2 linked regions of the Formosa agariphila KMM 3901 genome follow. The protein of the gene in region 2 interacts with the protein of the main gene of each other region in a pairwise test. Links are inferred from orthologs where the notes say so. Each region holds a gene or a part of one and is shown on either strand. Other genes may lie near its edges.

The links. The genes of interacting proteins can lie anywhere in the genome.
Region 1: the proteins of nusG (region 2) and rho interact in binary tests that used the Escherichia coli proteins (3 or more experiments, as listed by UniProt). The link is inferred for Formosa agariphila KMM 3901 from one-to-one orthologs.

The regions. Positions count from the first base shown.
Region 1 is NZ_HG315671.1:3,249,509-3,257,419, forward strand. What follows is about bases 3,027-5,945. They hold rho (transcription termination factor Rho), read right to left. Parts: upstream 5,407-5,945; coding sequence 3,646-5,406; downstream 3,027-3,645. Other genes in these bases: BN863_RS13565 (helix-turn-helix domain-containing protein), read left to right, coding at 3,027-3,489; BN863_RS13575 (DUF4293 domain-containing protein), read left to right, coding at 5,607-5,945. Also shown: BN863_RS13555 (PAS domain-containing sensor histidine kinase), read left to right, coding at 1-1,445; BN863_RS13560 (response regulator), read left to right, coding at 1,588-2,034; BN863_RS18490 (hypothetical protein), read left to right, coding at 2,263-2,400; more of BN863_RS13565, read left to right, coding at 2,467-3,026; more of BN863_RS13575, read left to right, coding at 5,946-6,017; BN863_RS13580 (metallophosphoesterase family protein), read right to left, coding at 6,077-6,568; tRNA pseudouridine(38-40) synthase TruA, read left to right, coding at 6,642-7,385; BN863_RS13590 (ABC transporter ATP-binding protein), read left to right, coding at 7,386-7,911. UniProt on the Escherichia coli protein: Facilitates transcription termination by a mechanism that involves Rho binding to the nascent RNA, activation of Rho's RNA-dependent ATPase activity, and release of the mRNA from the DNA template.
Region 2 is NZ_HG315671.1:2,999,542-3,003,473, forward strand. What follows is about bases 1-2,864. They hold nusG (transcription termination/antitermination protein NusG), read right to left. Parts: upstream 1,778-2,864; coding sequence 1,223-1,777; downstream 1-1,222. Other genes in these bases: rplA (50S ribosomal protein L1), read right to left, coding at 2-691; rplK (50S ribosomal protein L11), read right to left, coding at 712-1,149; secE (preprotein translocase subunit SecE), read right to left, coding at 1,798-1,992; tuf (elongation factor Tu), read right to left, coding at 2,148-2,864. Also shown: more of tuf, read right to left, coding at 2,865-3,335; hpf (ribosome hibernation-promoting factor, HPF/YfiA family), read right to left, coding at 3,909-3,932. UniProt on the Escherichia coli protein: Part of the processive rRNA transcription and antitermination complex (rrnTAC). The complex forms an RNA-chaperone ring around the RNA exit tunnel of RNA polymerase (RNAP).

The DNA of each region.
Region 1 (7,911 bases), 250 kb from region 2 along the record:
CTGAAGACGTTATATTAAGTAAAGAATTTATAAGAAGTAGAACGTTAAAAGAAGATTTAGAAAACATTCTACTCCCTGCGTTCGATACCGCTTTAAAAACAGGAACATATTTTTATGAAGTTCGTACCCGAAGAAAGGACGAATCTATAATTTGGATTCGTACACACGGTAAAGTGTTTTTCGACGACGATGGAGTACCAGTAAAACTCTTTGGAACGCTTAGAGAAATAACTGCCGAAAAACGCTACGAACTAAAATTAAAAGATAACGAACAGAAGTTTAGACTTTTGGCCGATTCTATGCCTCAGAAAATTTGGACTGCCAACACAGAGGGTATCCTAGATTATTACAACCAAACGGTTTACGACTATACAGGACACACACCAGAAACATTAAATCCGTCTAACTGGCTAACTATAGTACACCCCGACGACAGAGATGAAAACTATTTCCTTTGGAAACGATCTATAGAAACTGGTGAAGATTTTATAATGGAACACCGCTTTATAAGACACGACGGACAATACAGATGGCAGTTAAGTCGTGCCATTCCACAACGTGACGACAAAGGTAAAATACAACGTTGGGTAGGTACAAGTACCGATATTCAAGATCAGAAAATGTTTTTACAAGAATTAGAACGTCAAGTTAAAGATCGTACAAAACTCTTGGGAGAAGCCAACGTAAAATTAGAATCATCGGTAGAAGAGTTACAACGTATGAACGAAGAGTTACAATCTTTCGCCTATATATCGAGTCACGATTTACAAGAACCGTTACGTAAAATTCAAATTTTTTCTTCTCGTATTTTAGACCTTGAAAAAGATAATTTATCAGATACCGGAACAGATTATTTTAACCGTATGCAAAATGCGGCACACAGAATGCAAGTTCTAATTAAAGACTTATTAGCATACTCTAGAACCAATACGTCTACCCGTTCATTTGAAAAAACAGATTTAAATGAGGTCTTGGCCGAGGTTAAAATTGATTTGAAGGAATTAATAAACGAACATAATGTAACGATAGAAGTAGGCGATTTATGTACGGCTTACATTATACCTTTTCAGTTTATTCAACTCATGAATAACTTAATTAATAATTCTATAAAATTTGCTCAAAAGGATATTGATCCAGTTATAAAAATTTATAGTGTTATAGACAAAGGCTCTACTTTTAAACGCGAACAATTAAATCCAGATACTGAATATTGCCATATTAAAATAAGCGATAACGGTATTGGTTTTGACCCTCAATACAGCGAGCAAATTTTCGATATTTTTGAACGTTTACATACAAGAACAACCTACGAAGGCACAGGTATAGGACTTGCAATAGTTAAGAAAATTGTAGAAAATCACGACGGCTTTATTTATGCCGATGGTGAAATAAATAAGGGCGTTACATTTAATATTTACATCCCTATTGACCTTACTGTTAAATAGGTCTTTTTTTTTAGTAATTGAATTAAAATAAGTTGTAAATTTAGTACCGTAATTTTACCCAATTTTAATTAACAAGAATTAATTTAAAGTTATTTATAACAATTGCAATATCAAGTTATTGTTATAAATACTCACTGATTGTATGAACCTACAAAAATTAAAAGTTGCATTAGTAGACGACGATGAAGATGATCGTTTTCTATTTAAAGAGGCAATGGATCAAATTCATATAAAGACTGAATTGTCCATGTTCGAAAACGGTCAGAAATTTATGGATTTCTTGCTCGGACCAAATTCTGTATTACCTCAGGTTGTTTTTTTAGATTTAAATATGCCTGTAAAAAACGGTTTAGAGTGCTTACAAGAAATACGAACTACAGAGCACCTTAAGGAATTATCTGTAGCAATTTATTCTACATCATCATCTGAAGTAGATATTGACGAAACCTTTATAAATGGGGCCAATATTTACATTAATAAACCTAACGATTTTTCCAAATTAAAATCTGTTATAGAAAAAGTACTTCAAATTAATTGGCAGTATAGTACGTCTAATCTAAATAAAGAAAATTTTATAATGCGCTTATAGTTTTAGCGTAACTTAGATTTTTAAAGCCTTAAAGAAGCTCAAAATGTTAATATGTGTTAACGTTTTGAGCTTTTTTCATTTCCTCAACCCAAACATAAGCAACTCAAAAACAAACACTTAAACTCAAAATCCCAAAATTATATAACACAATCTAAAAATTCTGTAACACGTACCCCTTTCCTTTTCCCGAATTTTGACATATCAATAACCAAAAAACTATATCTATATATGAAACCAACATCTAATCAAAATGCTCGAGTAGGAAAAATTAGAAAACCGTCTCATTCTAAATTTACAAACATTGAAAGTATGCTAAATAGAATAGATAATTCTACTCGAATTGTTGCAGCATTCAAGACACAATAAAATTGATAGTATTCAAGTAACCAGCGAAAAAAATCAATAACCAATTTAAACTCAATCTAGAATCTTATGAAAACGTTATATATAAAATCAACATCTGCCCGTAAAATGATTAATGATCTTCAAAATCACCTTGGAGGAACTATATCTGCACAAAATCATGAATATATATTAGACATAGATAATGATTTAGCTTACGGTACAATTAGTGGAATTAGTGTTAAGAAAAGCATAACTTATATTGCTTTCGACATTGAATTTAAAAAAGACCTTAAATTGGTAAATACCATATTAAAATCGTCTCCAATATATTTTACATATTGTTCTGAGGGTCATGTAGAGCACAGTTTTTCTCTTGAAGGTAAAACAAACACTCTAGAAGCTTTTCAAACAGCTATTTTAAGAAGTGCTGAATCTATTAATAATGTGTATCACTTTAAAAAAGATATGCCATTTAAGTTCTCTACAGTGGTTGTAAGTACAGATGAGGTTTCTATAAAACATAACGATTTAAATTCTAAATTAAACGAGATATTCTCTACGACTGACACCAACACTAATTTCTCATATTTTGGATCTTACAACCTTAAAATATCTGAAAAAATTAAACAATTAGAAGCAATACACCAACAAGGTGTTGTAAGACATTTATTAATTGAAAGTACAGTACAGACTATTTTGGCTCTAGAGTTACAACAACATACAGACGATTTAGAATATGCTAGCAATCAGTTTGGATCGTTAAACAAAGAAGAAATGGAAACGATTAAAGAGTTATCTCAATTCATCTCTAACTATCCTGAAAAGCAATATACGTTAAAGTATTTAAGCTCTAAATCTGGATTAACACCTTCAAAATTACAAGAAGGATTTAAATTATTTCACGACAGAACTGTAACCGATTTTATTAGAAATGTACGTGTTGAAACGGCAGAAAACCTAATAAAAACTACGGATTTAAATATCTCTGAAATTGTGTATACTGTAGGACTAACTAGTAGAAGTTATTTTTCTAAAATCTTTAAAGAAAAATATAATTGCAGTCCAAAACAATATCAGGACAACCAAAATTCGTTAGCTGCAACAGCATAACTTATATATATAAATAAATCGCCCATATAATTCTTTATATGGGCGATTTTACGTTTATAAATATCACTTATAGACAAGAAGAATTATCAAACATAAAAAAGCGGTCATCTAATTCTAGATGACCGCTTTTGTTTATATAAAACTGAGGTGTTATTTCTAACTATTCATAGAAATTAAAAACTCCTCGTTGTTTCTAGTTTGCTTAAATCTGTCGTTAATAAATTCCATAGCTTCTACGGGATTCATATCGGCTAGGTATTTACGCATAATCCACATACGTTGTATAGTCGTTTCGTCTAATAAAATATCGTCACGACGCGTACTCGATGAAATTAAATCGATAGCAGGGAAAATTCTACGGTTAGCAATACGTCTGTCTAATTGCAGTTCCATGTTACCTGTTCCTTTAAATTCTTCGAAAATAACTTCGTCCATTTTAGAACCTGTATCTGTAAGTGCTGTAGCAATAATAGATAACGACCCTCCGTTTTCAATGTTACGTGCAGCTCCAAAGAAACGTTTTGGTTTGTGTAATGCATTGGCATCTACACCACCACTTAATATTTTACCAGATGCAGGTTGCACCGTATTATAAGCACGTGCTAAACGTGTAATCGAGTCTAATAAAATCACCACATCATGACCACATTCTACCAAACGTTTTGCTTTTTCTAAAACAATGTTAGCAATCTTTACGTGTTCGTGTGCTTCTTTATCAAACGTAGATGCTACAACTTCACCACGCACGTTACGTTGCATATCTGTAACCTCTTCTGGACGCTCATCAATTAATAAAATAATTTGATAAACTTCGGGGTGATTCGCAGCAATAGCATTCGCGATGTCTTTTAATAACATAGTTTTACCTGTTTTAGGTTGCGATACAATCATACCACGTTGTCCTTTACCAATTGGGCAAAATAAATCCATGATACGTGTAGAAATTGTACTCTGCTTTTCAGCTAAAATAAATTTCTCTTGTGGAAATAATGGTGTTAAGTGTTCAAAAGATACACGGTCTCTAACTACGTTAGGGTTCTGACCGTTAATTTTACTTACTTTAATTAAAGGGAAATATTTTTCGCCTTCTTTTGGTGGTCTTACTTGCCCCAACACAGTATCTCCTGTTTTTAATCCGAATAAACGAATTTGAGATTGAGACACATAAATATCATCTGGAGATGATAAATAGTTATAATCAGACGATCTTAAAAAACCGTAACCGTCTTGCATAATATCTAAAACACCTTCACTTTCTATAATCGCATCGAACTCATATTCTGGTTCTCTATAACGGTTTCTAGTGTCTTTGTTTCCGTTGTTAGAAGGATGCTGATTTCCGTTCGACTTATTATTTTGTCTTGGGTTAGGCCCATCTTTCTTTTGATTTGGATTTTCTCTCTTTGTACGATTAGGCTGATTTTCCTTTTTAGGAGCATTAGGCGTTTTTGCACCTTTGTCGTCTTTATTTGGAGTAGCCGATTTTTCGTCTTTATCTTGAGTTGACTTTGCAGCTGCAGGCCTTGGATTAGGCTTTCGTGCTGGTTGTCTTTTTGCAGGGGCTGCTTTTGGAGCCTCTTGAACTTCTGCTTTAGGTGTTGCTTCTGGAGCACCTTCGGCAGCTGGTTCTTTATCTTTATTTGTATTGGGTTTAACTGCCTTTGCTGGAACACGTTTTTTTACACGTTCGCGTTTAGGTTTAGCATCCTCTTTTTTAGGTGCTGAAACGGTATCGGCAGTATCTTTTATATCTGTTTTTACTTCTATAACAGCTTTAGGGTTAGCTGCTTGATGATCTAATACTTGATATACTAAATCGAGTTTTTTAAGAGTACGAAACTTAGGGATATTTAATTTTTTTGCAATTTCCTGTAACTCAGGAAGCTTCATTTCTTTTAATTGAGAGATTTCAAACATTGATGGTTCAATTGAATATTTGATTAGAATTTAAATATTGAATTATTCTGAAGAAAATTTGATCTTATTCTGAAGAATTAACAATCTAAAACAAAGAGTGTTGTACATTGTTATTGCAATTATACGACTTTTATTTTAATTTTTTATACTAATATTCTCAAAGAAACTGCTATTTTTGTGGTCTAGTTTATAAAAAACGAATGATACAACGCATACAATCTATTTACTTATTGTTAGCAGCTATAGTAAGCTGTGGTCTAATATTTGTGTTTAACTTATGGACAAATAATACAGGTGAATTAATTTATGCAACAGATAATATAATTAGCTTAGCCCTGTTTTTAGGTTCTGCCTTATTATCTTTAGTATCTATATTTATGTACTCAAATAGAAAGCTCCAATTTGTATTGGGCCGTCTAAACATCATATTAAACTTTTTTTTACTAGGATTTTTCGTGTATCAGTCTCTAAATTTATCTGGAGAAACTAACGTTTCTGAGAAAGGTATTGGGATGGTTCTTCCTATAATTTCTATCGTATTATTAGTGTTAGCTAATAAAGCCATTAAAAAGGATGAGGATCTTGTAAAATCTGTAGATCGATTACGTTAAACCTATTATCTTAGTAGTATTAGTGCGTGTAAAAAACCCGAAGGTTGTGCTTCGGGTTTTTATTTTTTAAACTCTACCACTTCCAAATCTTTTATATCTGCACCAGCAATAGTAAATCGTAACATGGTTCGTACTTTATGAAATCCGTGTGTTCCTATTGCTCCTGGATTCATATGCAATAAATTCAGTTTTTTGTCGGGCATCACTTTTAAGATATGCGAATGTCCGCAGATAAAAAGCTTCGGCGGATTGGCATAAATATCGTCTTTAACTCTCACATTATAACGATTGGGATAACCACCAATATGGGTAATCCATACATCGACACCTTCGCACATAAATCTATTATTCTCTGGAAATTCTTGTCTTACTTTAGCATCATCTATATTTCCATACACAGCACGTAAAGGTTTTAATGCCGCAATAGCATCAGTTACTTTTAAATCACCAATATCACCAGCGTGCCAAACCTCATCGGCTTGTTTTACGTATCTTAAAACATCATCATCAATATAGCTGTGTGTATCGGAAAGGAGAAGGATTTTTATCATTAAGAGAATATTGTGAGTTCAAACTAGTAAAACTAATTATCTTTGTGCTTCACAAACAAAAATACAATTATTCTTGAGATATTTTTTAGAACTTTCTTATAACGGAAAAGCCTATCACGGTTGGCAAAATCAGCCCAATGCCATTTCTGTACAAGAGGTTATTGAAAAGGCATTATCTACTATTTTAAAAGAGAAAATCTCCATTATGGGAGCCGGAAGGACCGATACTGGCGTGCATGCCAAGCAAATGTATGCGCACTTCGATTTTGATGGCGATTTTAACGACCACGAATTGCTTTACAAACTAAATTCTTTTTTACCAAAAGACGTGGCATTACATCGCATTTTCCCTGTTAAAGCAGATGCTCATACGCGCTTTCATGCCGAAAGCAGAACGTACTTATATCGTATTGCACTTCAGAAAAATGTATTTAATTTTGATGAAGCTTATTGGGTTAAACCCAAACTGAATATAAAAAACATGACGGAAGCTGCCAATATTCTATTAGAGTATAAAGATTTCCAAAGTTTTTCTAAAAGTAATACCGATGTAAAAACATACAATTGTAATATAATGGCGGTACATTTAGAAACTGTAGACAACGAATTACATTTTACCATTACAGCCGACCGTTTTTTAAGAAATATGGTTAGAGCCATTGTGGGCACATTAATAAATGTAGGATTAGGAAAATTAGAAGTCACCGATATTCATCGTATTATTTCATCTAAAAACCGTAGTGAAGCAGGCTATTCTGTACCAGCTCAAGGTTTGTATTTAACCCGTATTATTTACCCAGAATCGATAGTACTATAAATGGAAAATAAAAAACCAAACACCGTCAATTTCAGTTTATTTAAACGCCTTTTAGAGTATATAAAACCCTATAATCGAGTGTTTATCGGGGTGTTTATTGCCGTGATTTTACTAGCTATTTTCGGAGCAATAAGACCGTATATTTTACAACAGGCTATAGATAATAATATTGCAACACGAACACTAGAAGGTTTCTTACCTTATATTTTAATTATGGTTGCTCTCCTCGTTTTCGAGGTTATTTCTCAGCTTGTATTTATTTATTATTCGGGTTGGCTTGGACAAAGTGTGGTAAAAGATATTCGTGTAAAATTATTTAATCATATGCTCCATTTTAAAATGAAGTATTACGATAATTCTTCTGTTGGAGTGCTTATTACACGTTCGGTTACAGACATGGAACGTATTGCCGATATTTTTGGAGAAGGTTTATTTATGATTTTTAGAGATTCTCTTACTATGGTTGTCGTAGCAGGAGTTATGGTGTTTATAAACTGGAAATTAAGTATCATCGTATTTTTAATGC
Region 2 (3,932 bases):
ATTAACCAATTTTAGAGTCAACAGCAATACTAGGACTCATAGTACTAGACATAAAGATACTCTTTACATAAGTTCCTTTAGCCGCAGTTGGCTTTAATTTCATTAATGTTGATAATAATTCGTTTACGTTTCCTGCAATTTGCTCTGGACTAAAAGATACTTTACCTACAGCTGCATGAACGATACCAGTTTTATCAACTTTAAAGTCAATTTTACCAGCTTTAACTTCTGTTACTGCTTTTGCAACATCCATAGTTACTGTACCTGTCTTTGGGTTAGGCATTAATCCACGAGGCCCTAAAATACGTCCTAATGGTCCTAATTTACCCATTACACTTGGCATAGTAATAATTACATCTACATCTGTCCAACCACTCTTGATTTTATCAAGAAATTCGTCTAAACCTACGTAGTCTGCTCCAGCTTCTTTAGCTTCTGCTTCTTTGTCTGGAGTTACTAATGCTAAAACTTTTACGTCTTTACCTGTACCATGAGGAAGAGATACTACACCTCTAACCATTTGGTTTGCTTTTCTAGGATCTACTCCTAAACGAACAGCGATATCTACAGACGCATCAAATTTTGCATTTGTTATATCTTTTACTAATGCTGAAGCTTCATTTACAGAGTAAAATTTACCCTTTTCAATTTTTGCTGCAGCTTCTTTTTGCTTTTTTGCTAATCTTGCCATTTTAAATTTCTTTTTCTAGATTAATTTGGCGCGTTTCCGGTTACGGTAATTCCCATAGACCTTGCGGTACCTGCGATCATTTTCATTGCTGATTCGATTTCGAATGCATTTAAATCTTGCATTTTGTCTTCAGCAATAGTTTTAATCTGATCCCATGAAACTTTAGCTACTTTTTTTCGGTTTGGTTCACCTGAACCTTTCTTCAACTTGGCTGCTTCTAATAACTGAACTGCCGCTGGTGGAGTCTTAATTACAAAGTCAAATGATTTGTCTTTGTAAACAGAAATCACAACTGGCAATACTTTACCTGCCTTGTCTTGCGTTCTAGCATTGAATTGCTTACAGAACTCCATGATGTTAACACCTGCAGCTCCTAAAGCGGGTCCAACCGGTGGCGACGGATTCGCTGCACCTCCCCGAACTTGTAACTTAACTACTTTACCTAATTCTTTTGCCATTTTTAATAATTTAATTTTGATATGCTTCTACAATTGGAAGCTGTATAACACATCGGTATCTTTGTAACACTAATTATACTTTCTCTACTTGCATATAGCTTAACTCTAATGGTGTTTTTCTTCCAAAAATCTTAACCATTACTTCTAGCTTACGCTTTTCTTCATTTATCTTTTCAATAGTTCCATCAAATCCATTAAATGGACCATCAACAACTTTTACTGTATCACCAATATTATAAGGTATTGCAACAGTAGTTTCTGTATCTACAGTTAACTCATCAACCTTACCTAACATTCTGTTTACTTCAGACTGTCTTAATGGCACAGGGTCTCCTCCTTTTGTTTCACCTAAAAATCCAATTACATTAGTAACCGATCTAATAATGTGAGGTACTTCTCCTGTTAAATTAGCTTGAACCATAATGTAACCAGGAAAATAAACTTTTTCTTTGCTTATTTTCTTTCCATTACGAATTTGAATTACTTTTTCTGTAGGAACTAATACTTGATCTACATAATCTTGTAAGCCTAAACGAGTAATTTCATTCTCGATATATGCTTTAATTTTATTTTCTTGACCACTTACAGCTCTAACAACATACCACTTTTTTGCACTTACTTCAGACATAAAAACTTATTTTAACTTTTTTAGTTGATTAAATGAAAGTAATATGATATAACCTTACTGAATACGGTATCTACTCCCCATACTGCTAGAGAGAATAGTGTAGAAAATACAGCTACCAAAATAGTTAAGCTTTGTGCTTCTGCCATAGTAGGCCAAGACACATTATGCTTTAACTCTCCGAATGATTCTTTTACGTAATTTACAAATCCAGCCATTATTTTTCAAAACTTTATTAGCACGGGCGGAGAGACTCGAACTCACGACACCTGGTTTTGGAGACCAGTGCTCTACCAACTGAGCTACGCCCGTATAAAAGTCAAGGTATTTCAAGAATGAAACACCTTAACTTTTTATTGTATTAAACTTAAAATTAGTCTAAAATTTCAGTTACTTGTCCTGCACCTACAGTTCTACCTCCTTCACGGATAGCGAAACGTAAACCAACATTCATTGCGATTGGTTGGTGTAAGTCAACAGTAATTGTTAAGTTATCTCCTGGCATTACCATTTCAACTCCATCAGGTAAGTTAATAGTACCTGTTACGTCAGTTGTACGTACGTAGAACTGTGGACGGTAGTTGTTGTGGAATGGAGTGTGACGTCCACCTTCTTCTTTTTTCAAAACATAAACTTCTGCTTTGAATTTAGCGTGTGGAGTTACAGATCCTGGCTTAGTAATAACCATTCCTCTTTTAATATCTTCTTTAGCAATACCTCTTAATAAGATACCTGCGTTATCTCCAGCTTCACCTCTATCTAAGATTTGACGGAACATTTCGATACCTGTAATAGTAGAAGTTAACTTTTCAGCACCCATACCAATAATTTCAACAGGATCTCCAGTTTTTGCTACTCCAGTTTCGATACGTCCAGTTGCTACTGTACCACGACCTGTAATAGAAAATACGTCTTCGATAGGCATTAAGAAATCTTTATCTACTTCTCTTAAAGGCTCTTTAATCCAAGTATCACAAGCTTCCATTAATTCCATAATCTTCTCAGACCATTTAGCATCACCGTTTAATCCACCTAAAGCAGATCCAGCAATTACAGGTCCGTTATCACCATCATAGTCATAGAAAGAAAGTAAATCTCTAACTTCCATTTCAACTAATTCTAATAATTCTTCATCATCAACTAAATCGACCTTATTCATGAAAACAACGATAGATGGAATACCTACTTGTTTACCTAATAAGATGTGCTCTCTAGTTTGAGGCATTGGTCCGTCAGTTGCAGCAACTACTAAAATTGCACCATCCATTTGAGCAGCACCAGTTACCATGTTCTTTACGTAATCCGCGTGACCTGGACAGTCAACGTGAGCGTAGTGACGGTTAGCTGTTTGATACTCTACGTGAGATGTATTAATAGTAATACCTCTTTCTTTCTCTTCTGGAGCGTTGTCAATCTGATCGAAGTTCTTTACTTCTGAAAGTCCTGCAGCAGCTAGTACAGTAGTAATAGCAGCAGTTAATGTTGTTTTACCGTGATCTACGTGTCCAATTGTACCTATATTTAAGTGTGGTTTGGAACGATCAAAAGTTGCCTTTGCCATGTTTTAAAAATTTAATCTTAGTTATATAATAATATTAGTGTATTCTACTTTATGCTTTTATAGAGCCAATGACGGGAATTGAACCCGTGACCTCTTCCTTACCAAGGAAACGCTCTACCCCTGAGCTACACCGGCTTAAAATTGAGCGAGAGACCGGGTTCGAACCGGCGACATTCAGCTTGGAAGGCTGACGCTCTACCAACTGAGCTACTCTCGCATTATTTTAATTCCTTTACTTATAATTATCACTACTTTTAGAATGTTACCATTACAAAAATAATGTGGGGAGAGCAGGATTCGAACCTGCGAAGACGTAGTCAGCAGATTTACAGTCTGCCCTCGTTGGCCGCTTGAGTATCTCCCCAATTATAAATTATTCACTCTTTAAAAGAACTTGAGCCGATGGAGGGACTCGAACCCACGACCTGCTGATTACAAATCAGCTGCTCTAGCCAGCTGAGCTACATCGGCTTTTTATACTTTTTTCTTTGACAAAAAAAGTCCGCTATTTCTAACGGACTGCAAATGTATATATTTATTCTTTTATTCAAAACATTTTTTCAAATAATTTTATCATAAATATGATTTTAACTTTTC